Regions from separate parts of the Solibacillus sp. FSL W7-1464 genome, predicted to be linked through region 1. Evidence: a T-box and tRNA genes for the amino acid it is inferred to sense, from the RefSeq annotation. Region 1 holds a T-box; the other holds one or more tRNA genes.
The links. The T-box of region 1 lies ahead of trpS (tryptophan--tRNA ligase). A T-box ahead of a tRNA ligase gene usually reads a tRNA of that ligase, here a tRNA-Trp.
Positions count from the first base shown of each region.

Region 2: it encodes a tRNA-Trp, which carries the amino acid that the T-box ahead of trpS (tryptophan--tRNA ligase) is inferred to sense. The anticodon was not compared.

Region 1 is NZ_JBBORC010000001.1:785,476-801,603, reverse strand. Features, by position in the region: gene MKZ25_RS03730 (lytic transglycosylase domain-containing protein) at 1-749, shown strand, start outside; gene MKZ25_RS03725 (globin domain-containing protein) at 1,061-1,459, shown strand; gene MKZ25_RS03720 (DsbA family protein) at 1,456-2,277, shown strand; gene pepF (oligoendopeptidase F) at 3,087-4,895, opposite strand; gene MKZ25_RS03710 (competence protein CoiA) at 4,950-6,077, opposite strand; gene mecA (adaptor protein MecA) at 6,320-6,973, opposite strand; gene spxA (transcriptional regulator SpxA) at 7,287-7,685, opposite strand; T-box leader at 8,151-8,367, shown strand; gene trpS (tryptophan--tRNA ligase) at 8,431-9,420, shown strand; gene MKZ25_RS03690 (hypothetical protein) at 9,374-9,592, opposite strand; gene fabF (beta-ketoacyl-ACP synthase II) at 9,669-10,910, opposite strand; gene MKZ25_RS03680 (beta-ketoacyl-ACP synthase III) at 11,065-12,000, opposite strand; gene MKZ25_RS03675 (YjzD family protein) at 12,455-12,652, shown strand; gene MKZ25_RS03670 (ATP-dependent Clp protease ATP-binding subunit) at 12,960-15,089, opposite strand; gene MKZ25_RS03665 (metal-sulfur cluster assembly factor) at 15,264-15,572, opposite strand; gene MKZ25_RS03660 (prolyl oligopeptidase family serine peptidase) at 15,634-16,128, opposite strand, start outside.
Region 2 is NZ_JBBORC010000001.1:3,304,078-3,312,097, reverse strand. Features, by position in the region: rRNA gene MKZ25_RS16590 (23S ribosomal RNA) at 1-2,298, shown strand, start outside; rRNA gene rrf (5S ribosomal RNA) at 2,418-2,533, shown strand; tRNA gene MKZ25_RS16580 (tRNA-Asn) at 2,548-2,623, shown strand; tRNA gene MKZ25_RS16575 (tRNA-Ser) at 2,633-2,724, shown strand; tRNA gene MKZ25_RS16570 (tRNA-Glu) at 2,737-2,811, shown strand; tRNA gene MKZ25_RS16565 (tRNA-Val) at 2,841-2,916, shown strand; tRNA gene MKZ25_RS16560 (tRNA-Met) at 2,935-3,009, shown strand; tRNA gene MKZ25_RS16555 (tRNA-Asp) at 3,013-3,088, shown strand; tRNA gene MKZ25_RS16550 (tRNA-Phe) at 3,109-3,184, shown strand; tRNA gene MKZ25_RS16545 (tRNA-Thr) at 3,194-3,269, shown strand; tRNA gene MKZ25_RS16540 (tRNA-Tyr) at 3,276-3,359, shown strand; tRNA gene MKZ25_RS16535 (tRNA-Trp) at 3,370-3,443, shown strand; tRNA gene MKZ25_RS16530 (tRNA-His) at 3,476-3,551, shown strand; tRNA gene MKZ25_RS16525 (tRNA-His) at 3,591-3,666, shown strand; tRNA gene MKZ25_RS16520 (tRNA-Gln) at 3,694-3,768, shown strand; tRNA gene MKZ25_RS16515 (tRNA-Gly) at 3,780-3,854, shown strand; tRNA gene MKZ25_RS16510 (tRNA-Cys) at 3,860-3,933, shown strand; tRNA gene MKZ25_RS16505 (tRNA-Leu) at 3,978-4,058, shown strand; gene nagB (glucosamine-6-phosphate deaminase) at 4,519-5,250, shown strand; gene MKZ25_RS16495 (DMT family transporter) at 5,295-6,173, opposite strand; gene MKZ25_RS16490 (S66 peptidase family protein) at 6,302-7,213, shown strand; gene MKZ25_RS16485 (methyl-accepting chemotaxis protein) at 7,452-8,020, shown strand, end outside.

The DNA of each region.
Region 1 (16,128 bases):
TTCAGGCAATTCAAAATTTAAATTCATCCAATCAGTCAGGCTCAAGTGAATTATCATCTTCTGCGTCGACTTTATTTTCAGATTTAATGAGCGACATTTTAAATGGACAATCTTTATCAAGTTCGCTAACCGGACTTGGTGATGTGAGCACTTTCCAGCAGTTAACGGACTCCGGTCAAACTTCCAATTCGCAGCAGCAAAACTTGGCTGTTCAAAACTATATCGCACCATTTTTGTTGAATCAATCAACAAACTTGACGAATTTACCGGGTACATTCACTAGCTTTTCAGCAAGTAATGAAACACCCACAATTGAACAGTATATGACGGATTTTACAAGAAAGACCGATGCAGCAAATTTCTTTGCCGGTGCTGAGACCTATCAGGCAGAAATTGCTGCTGCCGCTAAGAAATACAATTTACCTGAAAAACTGATCACTTCCGTTATTAAACAGGAGTCGAATTTCAATGCGTCTGCCACTAGTGCTGCCGGGGCATCGGGATTAATGCAGCTTATGCCCGCAACAGCGCGCCATTTAGGGGTGTCCGACCGCTTTGACCCTGCCCAAAATATTATGGGTGGTGCAAAATATTTACGCCAAATGCTCGATCAGTTTGATAATAATGTAGAAACGGCCCTTGCCGCCTATAATGCAGGCCCTGGAAATGTAAAAAAATATGGGGGTATCCCACCTTTTCAGGAAACTCAAAATTATGTTAAAAAAATAATGAACTTCATGAATGTGTAAATTTTTGATGTACTTGCAGTAGGAATTTGTAGACGAAGGCCAAAATGGATTTCTAGAATTGATTGGATTTGCTCCTGAAATGTTCTAATTTGGATTTGCTGGAAAATCGTTGTGGATACGTATTGAATCAACATTTCCACTGCCATGTTATAACTTGTAAAATGCCCTTCAAATTTTTTGGCAGGGCACTTTATTTGTTAAAACGGCCTTACGTTGCTAGAATGATTGTATCGCCTAAATGAAATTTACATTACTTACATAACATTCATATTTCATATACTGGCAGAGAAAGACACAAAGGAGTATAACTAATGAATCGAAAATATACGATTCCTTATGAGGAACTCGGTGCTGAAAAGCTTTCTGAATTAATTAACGCGTTCTACTCTCGAGTGGCGAAGCATCCTTTATTAATTCCAATTTTCCCAGAAGATCTGACGGAAACAATTCGTAAACAAATACAATTCCAAACACAGTATCTTGGGGGGCCTAACCTTTTCTCAGAAGAACATGGCCATCCGATGATGCGTGCTAGACATATGCATTTTAAAATTACACCCGATCGTGCCCAGGCATGGCTTGAATGTATGGCAGAAGCGATGGACGAAGTGGGCTTGAACGGTAAATTCCGTGAAGTTTACTATAAGCGTCTTGTTATGACTGCTCACCATATGGTCAATGCCCCAAATGATGAGGAGGGATTTGAGTGAATAATGTCCAACTTTTACAGCAACCTGTAGCACCATCTACATGTAATAAACCGATTGAGCTTTATATTTTTATTGACCCTCTTTGCGAAAAAGCATTATCCATGCAAATGACAATGCGGAAACTGCAAGTAGAATACGGTCATTACTTTACATGTCGATATGTCCTTAGTACGGAACTCGCTGCTCTTAACAGCATGACGAGCCGGATGAAAGGCTGTGTTTCCGGAGCGGAATTGGATATTACACATCCAGCATTACCTTCAATTGCAATTAAAGCGGCCGAACTTCAAGGAAAACGTGCAGGTTTCCGCTATTTAAACAAAGTTCAGGAAGTAGCGACACTTAATACACGCAACATCAATTCACATGCGACGTTAATTGAAATCGCACAGCAAGTCAATCTGGATATGGATGAGTTCGTATCTGACTTCGGTTCAAAGGAAGCGGCTCGTGCCTTCCAATGCGATTTATACTTAACACGTGAAATGGAAGTTGAGGAAATTCCAAGCATCGTATTTTTCAATGAATGCATTGAAGATGAAGGGCTGAAAGTTAGCGGTTCTTACAATTATGAAGTATACGAGCATATTTTAGCAGAATTGCTTGGAGAAGAATTAATTCGCCAACCGGTCCCCGCATTAGATGATTTATTCAATCGGTTCAGCACCTTAACAACAGCTGAAGTAGCCGAAATCTATTCGATCAATGAACAACTGGCAGAACGTGAATTAAAGAAACGCATGCTTCAGCAAAAAGTAGAACGTATCATGACGGATGAAATTACACTTTGGCGTGCCAAAGAACGCACGACCTACTAAATAATTTATATAACGCACTTATACAATATTTTGACCAGCTATGCATCCATGCAGGCTGGTTTTTTTGTGTTTTACGCAAGATGTTCCGAGTAGGGAAAGGAAAAATGGAATTATTACGTGTGTGAGGATAGACATAGGCATTTTAACCCCCTGTACGTTCTGGAGCACTTGAAAAAGAAAACATTAGCCCATAAGGTAGAGGAAACACAGAAGCTGTTGTGAGGGATTTACAGCTGTTTTTGGATGACATCGTGCAGCGTTCCTTTTAGTCGACGTTTGGAACAGTGAAATGGAAATTTTTAGAATATATTTGAAACCTTTGCCTTGAAATACGGAAGAAGATGGAAATTCCCATTTTAGTATAGTGTTCTCTCCCTATTCATTGAAAAAACACAAAACCTGTAAACAAAAACAAAAGAGGCGCCTTATTCTCGAGAAATAAGACGCCTCTTTTTCACAAAGGGGATGGGAGAAATGTTCACGTTCAAACAAAGGGGTGTATGTTTGTTATGTGATTTATTTCACGATTATTACTCTATCATGGAATAATATTTCTTGCAATGCATCTTGCGCAATTTCACAAATTCGTCATATAGTAAGCGTTTCCATATAAAGAATCGAGGTTTAAAATAAATTTAACTGAATTCTTATTTAAGTCCTTGCCTAAAACGCCGATATATCAACATTCTTAAAGCCTTATCTACTAGAGCAACGGCTTGTATCCAACCCTCGCCAACCTCCAGAATAAAGTAAAATTTAATTTTTTCAAGCAAAAAACGCACCTGAAACAGATGCGTTTTCACAAACTATTAATTATTCAATAATAATTTTTCAAGCTCTTCCAACTTCTCTTCGAATACTTTACATGCCAATGCAATCGGTTCCGGAGATTCCATATCTACACCTGCAGCTTTTAATACTTCGATCGGGAAGTCCGAGCAGCCTGCTTTTAGGAAGTTGTTAATATAGCGTTCAACTGCCGGTTCGCCTTCTTCCAGAATTTGTTTAGATAATGCTGTTGCTGCTGATTGACCTGTTGCGTATTGATATACGTAATAGTTGTAGTAGAAATGTGGAATACGTGCCCATTCCAGACCGATTTCCTCATCTACTGTCATTGCATCACCAAAGTATTGTTTGTTTAAATCATAATAAATCGATGTCAATTTTTCCGATGTGATCGATTCGCCTTTTGCATCCAATTCGTGAATCATATGCTCAAACTCAGCGAACATTGTTTGACGGAATACCGTACCACGGAAACCGTCCAACCATTGATTTAATAAATAGATTTTCTGCTTATCATCATCCAATGTCTTCATTAAGTGGTCAAATAATAGTTCTTCGTTACATGTTGAAGCCACTTCTGCAACGAAAATCGAGTAATCTGCATATTGGTATGGCTGATTGGCACGTGAGTAATAACTATGCATTGAGTGTCCGAATTCATGTGCCAGTGTATAAAGGTTATTCACATTATTTTGCCAGTTCATTAACACATACGGATTTGTACCGAACGTTCCCGAAGAATAGGCCCCGCTGCGTTTTCCTTTGTTTTCAAGCACATCCACCCAACGGCTTTCCAAACCTTTTTGTACAATTTCCTGATATTCTTTACCAAGTGGCGCAAAGCTTTCTACCATCGTTTTCTTGGCTTCATCATATGTTACTTCCATTTTCACCTCTTTAACAAGCGGAGTAAACAGATCATACATATGCAGTTCATCTAAACCAAGCACTTTTTTGCGAAGCTCTACATAGCGGTGCAGTGCCGGTAAATAGTCATGAATTGTTGAAATAAGCTGGTCATACACTTTTTCAGGGATGAAGTTATTGCTCAGTGCTGCATGGCGCGCTGAATTGTAATTACGAACTTTTGCATTCGCATTATGAGCTTTTACATTACCTGCTAAAGTTGTTGCAAATGTATTTTTATATTGACCATAAGTTTTATATACTGCTTTAAATGCTGCTTCACGTACTTCACGGTTGTCACTTTCCAGCATTGTAATATAGTTACCGTGCGTAATTTGTACTTCTTCGCCATCTTCCCCTTTAATTTTAGGGAATTCCAAGTCTGCATTATTTAATGCACTGAATGTTTTGCCGGCTGTCGAAGTCACTTCAGAAAATTGTGCAAGTAATTCTTCTTTTTCAGCTGAAAGGATATGAGGACGGCCCAAGTTCAGTTCTTTTAAGCTTTGTTCGTATAGTGAAAGCGGTTCATAGCTTTCTACATAGCTGTTTAACGTCGCTTCGTCCAACGCTAAAATTTCAGGCGTAATAAATGACCATGCCGCGCCTACATTTGTAAGAACAGAACGCACACGCCCATCCAAATCCTGATACTTGCCGTTCGTAGTATCCTGGTCATGTTTTAAATGTGAATATACGTATAATTTGTGCAGACGCTCGTATAATGCATCGCTAAACTGCAATGTTTTGTATAAGCTTTCAGCACTTTCCGCTACTTTTCCTTTATATTCTGAAGCTTGTTTTGATAATTGCTCCACTTCCTTCAGTTCAGCTTCCCACGCATCATCGGATTCAAAGATTGTTGTTAAATCCCATGTTAATTGCTCAGGTACTTCTTCACGCGTTAAAATTTGCTTTGCCATTTAGTTGCCTCCTACTATTCCGAAATTCGAAATTATAAATCTATTTAAACAATTTCAACATCCAAATGCAACCAATTCGTCGTACAGAACATTAAAAAGTTGTACTTCGTCTATATTTTCATCCGATTGCTCAATACCTAGATGTCTCAAAATTGCTAAATAATGTTCCACCGCTGCTTTCCGCTCACCCGTCAGCTCCATTTGATTCCATTCGAAAAAATATGGAATTGCATTTACATTCATCGTTTCCGGAGTGAGCGCATGGCAGTCCATAAAATGAAAAAGCCCTACTTGCCATTCTATACAGAATCGGTTAAAAGCATGCGTATTATGGACAGGAATCCCTAAAAATGCCGGTAGATTTGTCAACGTTAACCTTAATTCATAAATGGCACGGAAAAATCGATCGTTTACCCCCTTTTTGCTCAGTAGTAGACGGGGGTGGATATAGTGTTCCCGATATTTCCTGTATTTTTTCAGAAGCAGATGAAATTGGGGCTTGGATACTTTATCCGGGATCAGGAATGGAAAACGTTGTTGACTGAGGGGCAATGACTTGACGACAGCAAAATACTGCAATTTATGAAGGTGGATTAAGTTGCTTATATAGTAGAATGTTTTGCTTTCAACATCATAGGTGATGAGGAATTTCTGTTTTTTATATTGCTGGATAAACTGGCCGTTTGTATGATTGATTGAAATTTTCGCGATACCGGTAAGTTTAAATTTTTCAGGAGTGTGCAATATCCATACCGGTGTTATGTTGGCATTCAAATAGCCCGTTGTACGTTGCTGAAAAGACGAAGGCACAATTGGGCTGCACTGAAATTCAATAGCATATTGTAAATCTTTAACTGTGATGAGAAGATCCGGCCGCTGTTGAAGCTGCGGCAAAAAAGGTTCAAGAACGGGACTTACCTGAAGGTTCGTAAAAAGTTGAAAGAGGTGTTGTTTCCCAAGGAGATGTGCAGCAGATTCCCCTTCCGAAAACAAAGAATCGCAATCACTGTTTTTTTGATGGGCAAAGTGCGGGATTTTTATTTGTCCGGCCTTTAACAAAAGCCGTTCTTTACATTGGGGACAATAAAAGGATTGCTGCTTTTTTAACCTTTGTAACTCACCCGGCAGCAGTTTCGGCGTCAAATAGAATAATTGCTGTTGTTCTGTCATCGCGACCAGCATTTGCTTCCACTCCTTTTTATCCATCTTAATGAAATCAGCTTTCACTTTCAACTTACGATCGGTAACTATTGGAAACTTCTTTTTTAAAGGTATTCTACTCTTAAAATGAACTTTCCACTTTTCCGTCACTAGGGTTCTTCTACCTTTTTGTTCCAATTTCTTCAAGCGCTCTTCAACTCTCAGATTAGCTCAGTGCACACAAAAAAGCCACCTGATTTCAGGTGGCTTTTGTAACTGCTTTCCTACTCAAAATACGTAATGATTGTTTCGAAGCAGTCTTCAGCAATAATTGTCTCCGCATACTCCTCAAGGCGGTGCGCAGTAATTTTGGAAGCCGTTAAATATTCAGTACATAAAGCGATGATATTCCTCGCTTCCTGGCTTTCCAAATCTTTTAAATCTACATATAAATAGTAGTAATCCTCCCATTTATACAACACGGACTCTATTCCTAAAGGTGCTGCGCGTTTTGCAAGAGGTATTAGTTCGTCAATATCTTTAAATCGGAATCGGGCGTTTTCAAGCGATTGTTCTTCTTCTTTTGCCGCTTTGCCAATCGCATTGAAGATCGATTCTTCCATTTCATTTAATTGATCTGATATATGAAGGTCATCCTCAAAGTTGCCAGCCATTGAAGAAGTTTCGGAGTCATTACCTACAGACGCGCGTGTAACAACGACTTCCAACCCACTTTCTGAAGCGTTAATATGAATCCAGATCGGACCATCTAAATCGAAATAATCATCTGTATTTATTTCACCAATGATATCCCAGAAAAGCTCTTCACCTTTTGCGCGATTGTACCATATTTCTTCACGTGTATAACCGCGGTCCTCGATATCACTATACGTAATAAATAATTTTAGCGTATTTTCATTAATGCGTTCGATGTCCATTAGACCTCAACTCCCTTCACAGTCATTGTATAGAACGTCGCTTTATTTCCAAGTGGCATACAATATGGCGTTCTATTGCATCGGAACTTAGATACTTTTAAATATTAGAAGTATCTATAACTCTATTGTATGATGGATTGGATTAAAATGAAAAGGAAAAACATTATTCATCCGAAATTATTTGAATAATTGAAATTGTATTGCAGGAATCAATTTAAATCAAGTACTTAAGGTCTCTTACTAATATGTTCGAAAACAAAAAAAAGATGCTACAATTGCACAATATGCATCCGTAACATCATGAGCGGTATATTTAGTTAACCATGCGTTGGGCTTCTTGCAACTGGTATGCTCGTACTTTACGAGGCAGGAATCGACGAATTTCATCTTCGTTATAGCCGACTTGCAGACGTTTTTCATCTAAAATAATCGGACGACGTAACAGTCCCGGATATTCCTGAATAAGCTCATATAATCGTTGTAATGGCAATGTTTCAACATCAACATTCAACTTTTGGAAAATTTTCGAACGCGTCGAGATAATTTCATCGGTACCATCTTCTGTCATTCGTAAAATCTCTTTGATTTCACTAATTGTAAGTGGCTCGGAAAAAATGTTACGTTCTGTATATGGGATATCATGTTCCTCTAACCATGCTTTTGCTTTTCGACATGAAGTACAACTTGGTGAAGTAAATAATGTTACTAACATTGGCTCACTTCCTCTCTAATTGATTTCAATTCAATTGCTAAATATTGCTTCCTGAAAACATGAAGCACAAATGTATAAGTAAAACTTAATTTAGAATTAATTTAATTTAAGATTCTGTTACCATTATACATGAATATCCCATGTTTGAATATACAATGTCAACAAATAATTCAACTCACGCAATAAATTTTATTACCTATTTCTCTCTAATAAGCGCACTTTCTATATTTTTATGCCATAACAAAATTTACCCGTAAAATACTGAATCAAAACGTAATGTTTTTACATAATTTTTTCTCATTTATCAAATAGTAATTGAGAAACATTCAGATAATACTATGATATTTCCTTAAATATAATTATCTATTTACTACTATTTCCATTTCCACTTCGTTTTATTCCTTTTTCTTTAAATAAAACGATTGCTTTCTTTAGATTATTTACGTTATAATCCTTTCAAGATTATGAAAAACGATGACGAAGAGTAGTACATTTAATGAGAATGCCTAGAGAGTCTGTGGTTGGTGCAAACAGACCATTCGTTAAATGGAATGGACTTCCGAGTTAGCTTGATGAACGTTTCTATTAGTAGTCCAGCTCGTCGCCTTCACGTTACGAAGTAAAGTGGCCAATTAAGGCAAGCTGGGTGGTACCGCGGATTTCAACATCATTCGTCCCTTCTATTTTCGAATAGAGGACGCATGATGTTTTTTTATTTTCATTTGATTTTAAGGAGGAGCACCCAATGAAAACAATCTTTTCAGGTGTACAACCAACAGGAACTATTACTTTAGGGAACTATATTGGAGCGATTAAACAATTCCCTGCTCTACAAGAAAACAATAACGCCATTTATTGCATCGTGGATCAGCATGCAATCACTGTTCCACAGGATCGCCTGGAGCTGCGTAAAAATATCCGCTCATTGGCAGCAATGTATATTGCATGTGGCATTGACCCGAAAACATCTATTTTATTTATTCAGTCGGAAGTCCCTGCACATGCACAAGCCGGATGGATGCTGCAATGTGTCGCTTCTATCGGCGAATTGGAGCGTATGACACAGTTCAAAGACAAATCAACAGGTAAAGAATCCGTTTCTGCCGCACTATTAACATACCCGCCGTTAATGGCTGCCGATATTCTTCTGTATAATACAGACATCGTACCAGTAGGCGAAGACCAGAAGCAGCATATTGAATTAACGCGCGATTTAGCCGAGCGTTTCAATAAACGCTACAATGATGTCCTAACAATCCCTGATATTCAATTGCCGAAAGAAGGCGCTCGTATCAAGTCATTGCAGGAGCCGACGAAAAAAATGTCAAAATCCGATACGAACTCAAAAGCGACGATCCGCCTGCTTGATACAGCAAAAGAAATTGAAAAGAAAATTAAATCTGCCGTAACAGATTCTGAGGGAATCGTTAAATTTGATATTGAAAACAAACCAGGTGTATCTAACTTGCTTATTATTGAATCTGCCTTATCCGGAACAGCGATCGCAGATTTGGAAGCAAAGTATGAAGGCAAAGGCTATGGTGATTTTAAAGCTGGAGTAGCGCAGACTGTTATTGACCACTTAACACCAATTCAAGAACGCTATTATGCACTGATTGACTCACCGGAGCTTGATGAAATTTTGGATGAGGGTGCAGTAAAAGCGAATGCCATTGCCTCTAAAACACTCAAGAAAATGGAGAACGCGATGGGCTTAGGCCGTAAACGACGCTAATCATCCCGCCAATAGCAACAAGCAGCATATAAAGCTCTGCTCCATGTACAATGTACATTAATACAGCATGCCATGAATAACCGAGCGTGCGGTAGTTCAAGTATAAAATCATATTACTGATCGACATGACACTGAGCCCATAAAAAAATAAAAAAAGTACGAAACGTGTCACAAAACACCATCCTTCGTACAACTATACGAAAAACGAACGTGCGATAGAAGAAGCACGTTCGTTTTTTGTCATTTTATTAATCTGTAATTTTTTTAAACAATAAACAAGCATTATGACCGCCGAAACCAAGTGAATTGCTTAACGCATATTCAACTTCTGCTTTTCGTGCGGCATTTGGCACATAATCCAAATCACATTCCGGATCCGGTTCGTCTAGATTCATTGTCGGCGGCAAAATACCTTCCTTCAATGCAAGCACCGTAAAGATCGCCTCAATACCGCCTGCTGCACCTAGTAAATGGCCTGTCATACTTTTTGTCGAGCTCATCGCCAATTTATGGGCATGGTCACCAAAAACAGTTTTGACCGCCTGTGTTTCAAATAAGTCATTATATGGTGTACTCGTACCGTGTGCGTTAATATAACCAACGCGGTCAGGCGATACTTGTGCATCATCGATTGCCATTTGCATCGCACGTGCTGCACCTTCACCATTTGGAGCCGGTGCTGTAATATGATGGGCATCCCCTGTTGAGCCATAGCCCACAACTTCACCGTAAATTTTCGCACCGCGCGCTTTTGCATGTTCATACTCTTCCAAAATTAAAATCCCTGCGCCCTCGCCAATAACGAAGCCGTCACGGTTTTTATCGAATGGACGTGATGCAGTTGCCTTGTCCGGATTTAACGATAAAGCCGTGTTTGCACAGAAGCCAGCTACCGCCATAGTTACGATTGGCGCCTCCGCTCCACCGGTAATCATCACATCCGCATCTCCGCGTGCAATTACTTTAAACGCGTCACCAATTGAGTTAGTTCCTGATGCACAAGCCGTTACAGAACAAGAGTTTACCCCTTTTGCACCAAGGTAAATCGATACTTGTCCAGAAGCCATATCCGGAATCATCATCGGTACGAAGAATGGACTTACACGGCGAACACCGCGCTCCTGGAATGTTAGAAACTGCTGTTCATGTGTTTCCATTCCGCCGATTCCAGAACCGATCCACACACCTACGCGCGGTGCCATTTCTTCGGTAATTGTCAAGTCTGCATCCTTTGCAGCCATCATTGAAGCAGCAATCGCATAATGGGTAAAACGGTCCATTTTACGCGCTTCTTTCTTTTCGATATATTCTTCTATGTTAAAATCTCTAACTTCAGCCGCTACAGATACCGGAAATTTGCTTACATCTACACGTGTTAATGGTCCAATACCAGACTTGCCTGCAATTACATTTTCCCATGCTTGCTCTGCACTGTTTCCTACTGGCGTTACTGCACCGATTCCTGTAACAACAACTCTTCTTTTCTCCATTATTTAACACCCTTTTCTAAGTTAAGTTCTTTTCCTATATAAAAGTTGATTTTCATTTCGGTCGGGGTAATACGATGTTGGCCATGAATGCGTTGTCACAGATCGTAACGGTTTTCAGCATTCGTTCCAGCTCCCCATATTCCAATCAACGTTCTTATTTACCCCACTTTACTGCGAGTGCTCCCCATGTAAGCCCTCCGCCGAAACCGACTAAAACAACAATATCATCATCTTTGATCTTCCCTGACTCCAAATCTTCAACGATTGAAATACCGATTGAAGCAGCAGATGTATTGCCGTATTTCTGGATTGTTTTCGACATTTTTTCCTCCGGTAGGTCAAGACGTTCTCTTGCGGCTTCCATAATGCGGATGTTTGCCTGATGCGGCACTAAATAATCGACATCTTCCTTCGTCAGGCCTGCCTTTTCGAGCACACTTACAGCCGACTCGCCCATTTGACGAACCGCAAATTTAAATACTTCGCGGCCATTCATCTCAATATGGTTTTCAGGATTTAAATAAAGATGCTTACCGCCTGTTCCGTCAGCACCAAGTTCGAACGCCAGAATCCCGCGCCCTTCCGAAACTTTACCGAGAACAGCTGCACTTGCACCATCTCCGAAAAGAACAGCAGTGTTGCGGTCATCCCAATCCACAATTTTCGACAGTTTTTCAACACCTACTACTAATATATATTCATAGCTATTACTCTCAATAAATTGTTTTGCAATCGCCGTTCCATAAATAAATCCCGAACATGCAGCGGAAACATCCATCGCGCCACATCCCGATATTCCTAGTCTTTCTTGAATTTGACACGCTACACTCGGGAAATTCTGATCCTGTGTAACTGTCGCAACAACAATTAAACCGATTTGATCTGGCGTAATACCTGCATTTTCAATCGCTTGCACTGCTGCTTTATATGCTAAATCCGATGTTTCTTCATTCTCGGCGATAAAACGGTTTTCAATTCCTGTACGAGAACGAATCCACTCATCTGATGTATCTAATACTTTTTCAAAATCTTTATTTGCTATAGCTTTTTCCGGAACATATTTCCCCATCCCTATAATACCGGCATTCATATAATAGCCCCCTTGTTTTTCATCACTCAAAAAATATAACTAATTATTAGTAGTTGGTACTAATTATAGAGCATAATTATTTTGAACACAATTAAAATTTCTGGAAAACGAGGGATTGGGAATTATAATTGTTTTTTTTACGAAAAAAATGGCTATGCTATTTGGTAAAACATCTTCATGAAATTAAATGGCATATGAAGTTTTCCAGTTCGTTTCTTACATTTAATGTTAAACAGCAAATGGACAAAATCGTTCAAATATTAGACATACAGCTTCCAGCTAATTTTCACGTTTTCCTTGTTAATTCCTACTTAAAAAAGCAATAAAAACAAGCATTTATGACAACTTGAAGAATAATTTGATTCGCCCTTTTAATTTCATGAACGCTTGTGGTATGATATTGAAGATGTAATTTCACAATAACGTTATAAATAAGTTCAATGAGGTGAATTTGATGCAATATATCATTACGTTCTTTTGGTCATTCTTATTAGTTTCAATGCTAAACTATGTAGTAAGTTCTGTATTAAGTGTAGATTTTAACTTCATGAATGGCGTAATCGTATCATTAGTATTCAGCGTATTAGTTATTATTATCGCTGCAATCATTCCAAACGAATCAACTCCAGAAGCAGAAGCAGAGCATCACTAATAGATAACAAGGGGCTGTCCGGTAAAACTACTGGACAGCCCCTTGTTATTTACGCCTAGTTTGACTGGGCGCTGATTTTATTAGAAAACTTCCATACAATATTAGAAGTTTTATATTTCATATTAGAATAGTCGACACGTTTATTTGAACAGTTGCACCTCTTATTAAAACAACTGACATTTATATTAGAACTTCCGGCTTTTAGTAGAACTTTTCATTTTTATTAGAACTTTATTCATCCTTATTAGAACATTTACACGCCAAACAAAAAAGCTTGTACGCATTCATGTACAAGCTTTTTTCATACTTAATTTGATTTTATGACTAACTCTTCATTTTCCAGTGCAATCGATAAACTTCCGCCTGCTGTTACTTCTCCTTTTAACAGCTCACGGGCAACAATCGTTTCCAAATGGCGTTGAACGAAGCGTTTAAGCGGTCGTGCACCAAACTGCGGGTCAATCCCGTGCTTCACAATCCAATCTACAACTTCTGCGTCCACAGACAACGTAATTTCCTGCTCCGCTACCCGATCCTGAAGCTGCTTTACATATTTCCGGGCAATCTTATGGAAGTGCTCGTTCGATAGTGCGTGGAACATAATTATATCGTCCATCCGGTTTAACAGCTCCGGCTTAAAATGCTGGCGCAATGCCGCTTGGACAAGCTGTTCCGCTTCTTCAGATGCTTCCAGTAAAAACTGCGAGCCGATATTCGATGTCAAGATGATGACGGTATTCGTAAAGTTGACGATCCGTCCCTGACTATCTGTAATGCGGCCATCATCAAGTACTTGCAGTAAAATATTCGCGACATCCGGATGTGCCTTTTCGATTTCATCCAGCAATACAACGGAATACGGGTTACGACGAACCGCTTCTGTCAGCTGACCGCCCTCTTCATAACCAATATATCCTGGAGGAGCTCCGACAAGCCGCGATACAGAATGTTTCTCCATATACTCGCTCATATCAATACGGATGAAATGGTCTTCTGAATCAAATAATTGTGCAGCCAATGCTTTTGCCAATTCCGTTTTCCCTACACCTGTTGGACCGAGGAACAGGAAGCTTCCGATCGGCTTATTCGGATCCTTAATACCGGAACGCGCACGCCAGACTGCTTCCGTTACATATGTTACCGCATCGTCCTGACCGACTACCCGTTCATGCAGTGTATCTTTTAAACGGAGCAGTTTTTCGCGTTCACCTTCAACAAGCTTCGTTACCGGAATCCCTGTCCATCGTGAAATAATTTTAGCAATTTCATCTTCAGTTACTTCTTCACGCAGCATGCGGTTACCTTCCGACTGTTTCAACTGCTGCTCCAGCTCGGCAATTTCCTTTTCAAGCTGTGGTATTTTACTGTATTGAAGCTCACTTGCCCTTGCTAAATTACTGCCTGAAATAAATAAGTCATCGCGCTCGGCTTCCATTTTTTTCAGCTCATCTTTTTTATCACGAACAATTTGCAGGCCGTTTTTCTCGAGTTCCCACTGTTCTTTCATTGACTTGATTGATACTTCCAATGAATCAATTTCGTCTGTAATTATTTCAAGACGTTTTTTGCTTGCCTCATCTTTTTCTTTTTTCAGTGCCTGCTGTTCAATTTTCAGCTGAGTGAGGCGGCGCGTTAACTGATCCAGTTCCTGTGGCATTGAATCGATTTCAATGCGGATCATGGCACATGCCTCATCGACCAGATCAATCGCCTTATCCGGTAAAAATCGGTCTGTAATATAGCGGTTCGCCAACTGTGCCGCTGCAATAATTGCGCGGTCATGAATGCGGACACCACGGTGATGTTCCTCAAAACGATCTTTTATTCCGCGTAAAATGGAGACCGTATCTTCAATAGAAGGTTCTCGTACCATTACTTGCTGGAAGCGGCGTTCCAATGCAGGATCTTTTTCAATATACATGCGGTATTCATCCAATGTTGTTGCACCGATACAATGCAGTTCACCACGCGCAAGCATTGGCTTCAGCATATTTCCAGCGTCCATTGCCCCGTCCGTTTTCCCTGCACCGACAATTGTATGGATCTCATCGATGAATAAAATAATGCGCCCCTCTGACTCTTTCACCTGTTTTAATACTGATTTCAGCCGCTCTTCAAACTGTCCGCGATAGGATGCTCCTGCGATTAGTGCACTCATGTCCAGTTCATAAAGCTCCGCATCTTTTAATCCTTCCGGTACATCCCGTCTTACGATACGCTGTGCCAGCCCTTCGACAATCGCTGTTTTACCAACACCCGGTTCACCAATGAGCACCGGATTGTTTTTGGTTTTACGTGACAGAATACGAATGACGTTCCGAATTTCTTCATCTCGTCCAATAACCGGATCCATCTTACCGTTTTTTACTTGTTCGATTAAGTTACGTCCAAATTGTTCTAATGGCGGACGATTATCTTGTGTTTGGTTAAATTGCATAGAGTACACCCTTTCAATTAGTTTGACCTTTATTGATTAATTTTATTATAAGTCAAAGTTGGTCAAACAACAAATAATTACGCCCCGTTTCCTCCCCAAAAAGTACCTAAAAAAAAACGATCACTTTGCCTATACGCAAAATGACCGAATCTTAATTCATTTATTTACTTATTATTAACGAATACCTAATGCCATTTTTGCATAGCGGGACATATTGTCTTTAGACCATGCCGGTTGCCATACGATATCCACTTTTACTTCTTTTACTTCCGGTAATTCGCTAAGTGCCGTTGTAACTTGGTCAACGATAACCGGAGCAAGCGGACAACCCATTGATGTTAGTGTCATTGTAACGATTGCTAAGCCCTCGTCTGTTAAATCCACTTCATATACTAAACCTAAGTTGACGATATCAATGCCTAACTCAGGGTCGATTACGTTCTCCAATGCACCTAACATACTTTCTTTCATATCGTGATCAATTGCCATTTTAAATTTCCCCTTTCGCCATGGTGTTATTGTTAATCATAGCAGAACGTATGCTTTATGCCAAACAATGCGCCATAAATTGCGTGACTTGCAAAATCCCGTTTCTCGATACGGCATGCCCTGCTTTTCGTTCTGCCAGATAAGTAATATGTTTTGCTTTTTTTTCTTTTTCCAGTTGTTCAACATAATCTCGGCTCATATGATAAGGAACGACCGTATCGCGCTCCCCATGCCAGAAAATAATTGGTTTGTTTGCCCATAATTCCTCATGCTGCTCCATATCGAATTTTTGCAGCATTTGAAGCAAGCCTGTCTGCTGTTCATCAGACAGCGGAAATGATATACCTTTTTGCTTTAAATCCTCTACTTGATGGAGAGCCAGTTTTGTATAACTTGTCGTTCCCATGCAAATACCTGCCGTTTCAATCCATGGGTAGATCGCTAAACAGCCAGATGTGACGATTCCGCCCATTGAAGTTCCGGCAATCCCAACTTTAGTGCCCGCCAAGTTTTTCAGCTTCAATTCTTCATAAATAGTATGTACTTCTTC
Region 2 (8,020 bases), 2.5 Mb from region 1:
TACGATTACGTGCGAGGTTAAGTTGAGAAGACGGAGCCGCAGCGAAAGCGAGTCTGAATAGGGCGAATTAGTACGTGGTCGTAGACCCGAAACCAGGTGATCTACCCATGTCCAGGGTGAAGGTGAGGTAACACTCACTGGAGGCCCGAACCCACGCACGTTGAAAAGTGCGGGGATGAGGTGTGGGTAGCGGAGAAATTCCAATCGAACCTGGAGATAGCTGGTTCTCTCCGAAATAGCTTTAGGGCTAGCCTCGTGATTGAGAATACCGGAGGTAGAGCACTGTTTGGACTAGGGGGGCATCTCGCTTTACCGAATTCAGACAAACTCCGAATGCCGGATATTTATACACGGGAGTCAGACTGCGAGTGATAAGATCCGTAGTCAAGAGGGAAACAGCCCAGACCACCAGCTAAGGTCCCCAAGTAATCGTTAAGTGGAAAAGGATGTGGCGTTGCTTAGACAACCAGGATGTTGGCTTAGAAGCAGCCATCATTTAAAGAGTGCGTAATAGCTCACTGGTCGAGTGACGCTGCGCCGAAAATGTATCGGGGCTAAACGATTCACCGAAGCTGTGGATGCATACTTTGAGTATGCGTGGTAGGAGAGCGTTCTAACAGCGTTGAAGTCAGACCGGAAGGACTGGTGGAGCGGTTAGAAGTGAGAATGCCGGTATGAGTAGCGAAACATGGGTGAGAATCCCATGCACCGTATGACTAAGGTTTCCTGAGGAAGGCTCGTCCGCTCAGGGTTAGTCGGGACCTAAGCCGAGGCCGATAGGCGTAGGCGATGGACAACAGGTTGATATTCCTGTACCACCTCCTCACCGTTTGAGAAATGGGGGGACGCAGTAGGATAGGGTAAGCACGCCGTTGGTTGCGCGTGTTCAAGCAGTAAGGCGTGTATGTAGGCAAATCCGCATACTATAACGTTGAGCTGTGATGACGAGCTCGTATGAGCGAAGTTCCTGATTTCACACTGCCAAGAAAAGCCTCTATCGAGGTGAGAGGTGCCCGTACCGCAAACCGACACAGGTAGTCGAGGAGAGAATCCTAAGGTGTGCGAGAGAACTCTCGTTAAGGAACTCGGCAAAATGACCCCGTAACTTCGGGAGAAGGGGTGCTTCTTTGGGTGCATAGCCTAGAGAAGCCGCAGTGAATAGGCCCAGGCGACTGTTTAGCAAAAACACAGGTCTCTGCAAAACCGTAAGGTGACGTATAGGGGCTGACGCCTGCCCGGTGCTGGAAGGTTAAGAGGAGCGGTTAGCGCAAGCGAAGCTGTGAATTGAAGCCCCAGTAAACGGCGGCCGTAACTATAACGGTCCTAAGGTAGCGAAATTCCTTGTCGGGTAAGTTCCGACCCGCACGAAAGGCGTAACGATCTGGGCACTGTCTCAACGAGAGACTCGGTGAAATTATAGTACCTGTGAAGATGCAGGTTACCCGCGACAGGACGGAAAGACCCCGTGGAGCTTTACTGTAGCCTGATATTGAATTTTGGTACAACTTGTACAGGATAGGTAGGAGCCAGAGATCTCGGAGCGCCAGCTTCGAAGGAGGCGTCGGTGGGATACTACCCTGGTTGTATTGAACTTCTAACCCATGCCCCTTAGCGGGGTAGGAGACAGTGTCAGGCGGACAGTTTGACTGGGGCGGTCGCCTCCTAAAGAGTAACGGAGGCGCCCAAAGGTTCCCTCAGAATGGTTGGAAATCATTCGTAGAGTGTAAAGGCATAAGGGAGCTTGACTGCGAGACCTACAAGTCGAGCAGGGTCGAAAGACGGGCTTAGTGATCCGGTGGTTCCGCATGGAAGGGCCATCGCTCAACGGATAAAAGCTACCCCGGGGATAACAGGCTTATCTCCCCCAAGAGTCCACATCGACGGGGAGGTTTGGCACCTCGATGTCGGCTCATCGCATCCTGGGGCTGTAGTCGGTCCCAAGGGTTGGGCTGTTCGCCCATTAAAGCGGTACGCGAGCTGGGTTCAGAACGTCGTGAGACAGTTCGGTCCCTATCCGTCGTGGGCGTAGGAAATTTGAGAGGAGCTGTCCTTAGTACGAGAGGACCGGGATGGACATACCGCTGGTGTACCAGTTGTCTTGCCAAAGGCATCGCTGGGTAGCTATGTATGGACGGGATAAGTGCTGAAAGCATCTAAGCATGAAGCCCCCCTCAAGATGAGATTTCCCATTACGCAAGTAAGTAAGACCCCTGAAAGACGATCAGGTAGATAGGTTCGAGGTGGAAGTGCGGTGACGTATGCAGCTGACGAATACTAATCGGTCGAGGACTTAACCACATTTTATTGCTCAATTCAATGAAACGTTTATCCAGTTTTGAAAGAATGAAAATTTATTAAAAAATACTTGACAAATATGAAAAGTATGATATAATAAGTAATGTCTTTCGAATAAATAGTCTAGTGATGATGGCAAAGAGGTCACACCCGTTCCCATACCGAACACGGAAGTTAAGCTCTTTAGCGCCGATGGTAGTTGGGGGCTTCCCCCTGTGAGAGTAGGACGTCGCTAGGCTGTTATAAAATTATTCCGAAGTAGCTCAGTTGGTAGAGCATCCGGCTGTTAACCGGCAGGTCGCAGGTTCGAGTCCTGCCTTCGGAGCCATTAAATCTTGGAGAGTTGTCCGAGTGGCCGAAGGAGCACGATTGGAAATCGTGTATGCGGGTAACCCTGCATCAAGGGTTCAAATCCCTTACTCTCCGCCAGGCAAATTTAGAGGCCCGTTGGTCAAGTGGTTAAGACACCGCCCTTTCACGGCGGTAACACGGGTTCGAATCCCGTACGGGTCACCAAAAAGATACATAAGTAAGTATCCAGCGTTGGAGGATTAGCTCAGCTGGGAGAGCACCTGCCTTACAAGCAGGGGGTCGGCGGTTCGAGCCCGTCATCCTCCACCATTAAACAAATAGTATTATCGCGGGGTGGAGCAGTGGTAGCTCGTCGGGCTCATAACCCGAAGGTCGCAGGTTCAAGTCCTGCCCCCGCAACCAAATGGTCCCGTGGTGTAGCGGTTAACATGCCTGCCTGTCACGCAGGAGATCGCCGGTTCGATCCCGGTCGGGACCGCCATTTTTAAAACATTAAATTGTGGGTTTGTAGCTCAGTTGGTAGAGCATTAGATTGAAGCTCTAAGTGTCGGCGGTTCGATTCCGTCCAAACCCACCATATTTTTTTGCCGGTGTAGCTCAGTTGGTAGAGCAACTGACTTGTAATCAGTAGGTCGAGGGTTCGACTCCTTTCGCCGGCACCATTACCTGGAGGGGTAGCGAAGTGGCTAAACGCGGCGGACTGTAAATCCGCTCCTTAGGGTTCGGCGGTTCGAATCCGTCCCCCTCCACCATCCTTTTGATAGGGGCATAGTTTAAAGGTAGAACTACGGTCTCCAAAACCGTCAGTGTGGGTTCGATTCCTACTGCCCCTGCCAAATAACTTTAAAATACTTAAAATAATATAGTGGCGGTTGTGGCGAAGTGGTTAACGCACCTGATTGTGGTTCAGGCATTCGTGGGTTCGATTCCCATCAGTCGCCCCATTTTTATTTAGGTTTAAGTATTAAAATTATAATATAGTGGCGGTTGTGGCGAAGTGGTTAACGCACCTGATTGTGGTTCAGGCATTCGTGGGTTCGATTCCCATCAGTCGCCCCATTCTATTCTATATAAAAATTTAAATATTGGGGTATAGCCAAGCGGTAAGGCAACGGATTTTGATTCCGTCATGCCCTGGTTCGAATCCAGGTACCCCAGCCATTTTTTTATTTGCGGAAGTAGTTCAGTGGTAGAACACCACCTTGCCAAGGTGGGGGTCGCGAGTTCGAACCTCGTCTTCCGCTCCAAACATGGCGGCATAGCCAAGTGGTAAGGCACAGGTCTGCAACACCTTTACCACCGGTTCAAATCCGGTTGCCGCCTCCATATTTTATTGAATCGGAAAACCCGATTTTTTTTTACCTTATTTTGCCGAGTTGGTGGAATGGCAGACACGACGGACTCAAAATCCGTTGCCGCGAGGCGTGTGGGTTCAAGTCCCACACTCGGTATCAGTTCAATACAACAGATCAAAAACCCTTAAAACCTTTAAATTAGGCTTTAAGGGTTTTTTGCTTATGCTTTCAGTAATTGAATTGTAGTATAATATCTACTCCTGCATTACCGCTCTTATAATAACGCTGCAACCGCAGTAACAATGCTTATGGATTTCCTAGAATGCATGCAATCATTAATCCATTGAAAGTGTTTAAAAGTATAATAATATTATTCAGGAATTAAAATGGTTTCTCTGTTTTTCATATTTAAAATTGCGAAAGATATGCTAAGTACATATGTTTAAGCCTCGCTTCAGTACAAGCTTTTTTTATAGGAAATAATACGTTTTTTTCTAGCTTCTTAAAAATATTTACTATAGAATGAACATTATAATGTAAGGAAGATAAAACACAGCAAATATTATTTAAATAATAACAAATGTGTATTTTAGTAAGGAAGTAGGGAATTAAATAAATGAATGTAGCAACAAACTTTAAATGGATTGAAGCGACGAATTATGATGAGATGAGTAAAATTGCCGCAACAATTTTTATAGATCAATTAAAAAAGAATGGTGCAACGGTATTTGGAATGGCTACAGGTGGTACTCCGGAAGGCTTTTATAAAGAGCTGGTAGCAGCATACAAAGCTGGTGAGGTATCCTTTGCACAGGCCAAGTCTTTTAACCTGGATGAGTATATCGGCATTAATCCGGCAAATGAATCGAGCTACCATTTTTATATGGATCATCATCTGTTTAATCATATTGATATAAAACAGGAAAATATTTATTTACCCGCAGGTAATAAATCAAATTTAGAAAAGGCAGCAGCTGAATATGATGCGATGATAAAGGATGCAGGAAATATTGATGTACAGCTTTTAGGAATCGGTGTGAATGGACATATCGGTTTTAATGAGCCGGGTACTCCTTTTGATTTAGGTACAAATATTGTAGAGCTCACACAGTCTACACGTGAAGCGAATCAAGTTTATTTTGACTCAATTGACGATGTTCCGACACATGCTATTACAATGGGTATCAAGACAATCTTGAGTTCTAAAAAGATTGTATTATTAATTTCGGGTGCATCAAAACAAGAGGCCTTTGATCGTTTGCGCAGTGGGATAGTAACAGAAGACTTTCCTGCAAGCGCTCTGCACAACCATCCGGATGTGACTGTAATTTATACAGATGTTAAATAAGATGTTAAATAAAATAAAGGAGTGCATACAATGTGCACTCCTTTTTATTTTATAGTCGAAATAAATACCCCGGCAATAACAGCGACCCCACCAATTATTTGGGCAAGCAGGAGTTGCTCATTTAAAAACAGCACGGCAAAGATTGCAGCGAATAGTGGAATGAAGTTCAGGTAGATTCCCGCTTTGTTCGCACCTAATGAGACCACACCATTGTTCCAGCTTAAAAAGGCAACAATTGAAGCAATGAGCCCCACATAAATAATCGCCCCAATTGTCGAAGCGTTCCATACGATTGCTTGTGACGATGTAAGTTGTTCAAATACTGCAAACGGGAGTAACATAATGGCACCGATTGCGATCGTCACTAAAAATGTAGAGTATCCTGGCAATTTCCCAGCATACTTTTTAATGAGTAATGAATAGACACTCCAACATACTACCGCAACTACTACGATTAAGTCCCCTTTGTTGAAAGAAAATGTAAGCAGGCTTTGCAATGAACCTCCAGATATAATAAAGAGCACTCCGGCTAAAGAGAGAAGCGTGCCGAGCAGTTGAAATTTTGTTAAGCGTTCTTTTAAAAAGATGAAGCTCAGTATGTATATAATAATCGGTGTCGATGAATTCATTAATGATGCATTGATGGACGTTGTATAATGCAGGCCGATATATACGAGTGTATTGAATGCGGCAACTCCTGTTAGTGCTAAAATAATGACAGCACCCCAATACTGTCTCAGCGCAGGCCATTCTTTTTTTGTTCGTTGGTAGGCGATAGGGAAAAATACGAGAAAGGCGACAATCCAACGTAAAAAAGCTAGAGTAATCGGAGGAATATCCCCGGAAACAGCCCGGCCAATTACAAAGTTACCGCCCCATAATAAAGTAGCTAAAATGAGCAATAGCTGTGGTGGAAATTTCATACTTGTACATCTCCTTATATTGGAAAAATGATTTTATCTATTATAGGGACAACCACATGGAATTTGCAATGCGCTTTACATAAAACGCTATGATACAATAGCGACAGAAGTAAAAGGAGGTCATTAAAATGAAAATACGACCAGCAAGATTACAGCAAGGCGATACTGTAGGATTAGTAAATTTAAGCAGTCCGCTTAAGACAGAATCATTAGGTGATAAATTAGCGTTCTTAGATGAGCTAGGTTTAAAATATAAGCTTGGTAATACAGTGCAAGATTATGAAGGCTATTTGGCAGGTTCCGACGAGGAGCGTATTAAAGACTTCCATCAAATGATTGTCGATCCGGAAGTGAAGGCAGTCTTTTTAGTGACAGGCGGCTATGGAGTCTCAAGAATTATCGATAAAATAAGTTACCCATTAATCGAGGACAATCCGAAAATTATTTGGGGCTTTTCCGATGTGACGGCTCTACACACTCAAGTAAACGAGTTTGCAAATTTAGTGACATTCCATGGCCCGATGATGTCCAGTCCAAAAGGGGAGCTGGATACTCTTTCTAAAAAAATGTTCCAGCAGCTGTTCCAACCGATTGAAATTCAGTATACAGATAGCATTTCACCACTTACGGCAATTGTACCGGGAGTTGTACGCGGCGAATTGACAGGCGGAAATTTAAACCGTATTGTCAGTACGCTTGGAACGAAATTTGAAATTGATGTGCGCAATAAAATATTACTACTTGAAGATATAGGGGAAACAATTGAGCAAATTGATTTAATGCTGAACCAGCTGCGTCTTTCAAGAAAGCTGGAGCTTGCAGCAGGCTTTGCTATAGCGGACTTTAATATGCCGGATGATACATACAGCTATGCAGATGTACTGAAGGTAATAGAAGGGTATTTGAAGCCATTTAACAAACCTGTGTTAGCAGGATTTAAAATTGGCCACTGCAAACCTAATATTGCGATTCCATTAGGTGTGGATGTAATTTTGGACGCAGATGAAAAGGCATTAAGAATTTTACCTGGGGTAGAGTAAATATTTATAAAGAGCAGACAGATAATTACCGTTATCTGTCTTTTTTCTATATTTATAGGTAAAAAATACTTCTATTTAAGTTTTTATGTAAGACTTTAATCTGAATTTTCTAAACGAAATATAGGAATAAAAATGGGTATTGTGTTAAATTATAGTAAGGCAGTAGATTAAGGAGGCTTTTTCAAGAATATACATAAATTTTATATCATGAGATAAAGAGAGGAATGGTGTCTGTATTATGTATAAAAATAAAAATATAGTAATGATTTTATTTTCAGTTGTTATGAGCGGCATTACGGTAGCCGTATTTCTTTTACATCGGGTTTTTGGATGGATCGAACCGTATACTTTGCTGGAACAATCACGTGGAGCATCTTTAACACCAATGAATGCATCAATCATCTTTTCTTTAATTTCAATATCCATTGGTCTGATTATTGCATCCTATATATTATTTAGAAAAAACAGTTCACATACATATATCCCTATGTTCACAGCTATTTCAGCAACTATCGGAAGTATAGCTCTCATCGCAAGCGGACACGGATTGGTAGAATATCATTTTTCTGTATTTCTGGTGGTGGCCGCATTAGGCTATTATGAAAGTGTTAAAATTGTTGTCGTATCAACAATGATTTTCGTAGCTCAGCATCTACTAGGCTATTTCTTTGTACCGGAATTATTGTGCGGTTTGACTGAGTATCCATTTAAATTACTGCTGATCCATGCCTTCTTCCTATTGTTGACTAGTGGGGTTGTCATCACGCAAATTCTTGTGCGTAAACATACAATTCAGCAATACAAAAA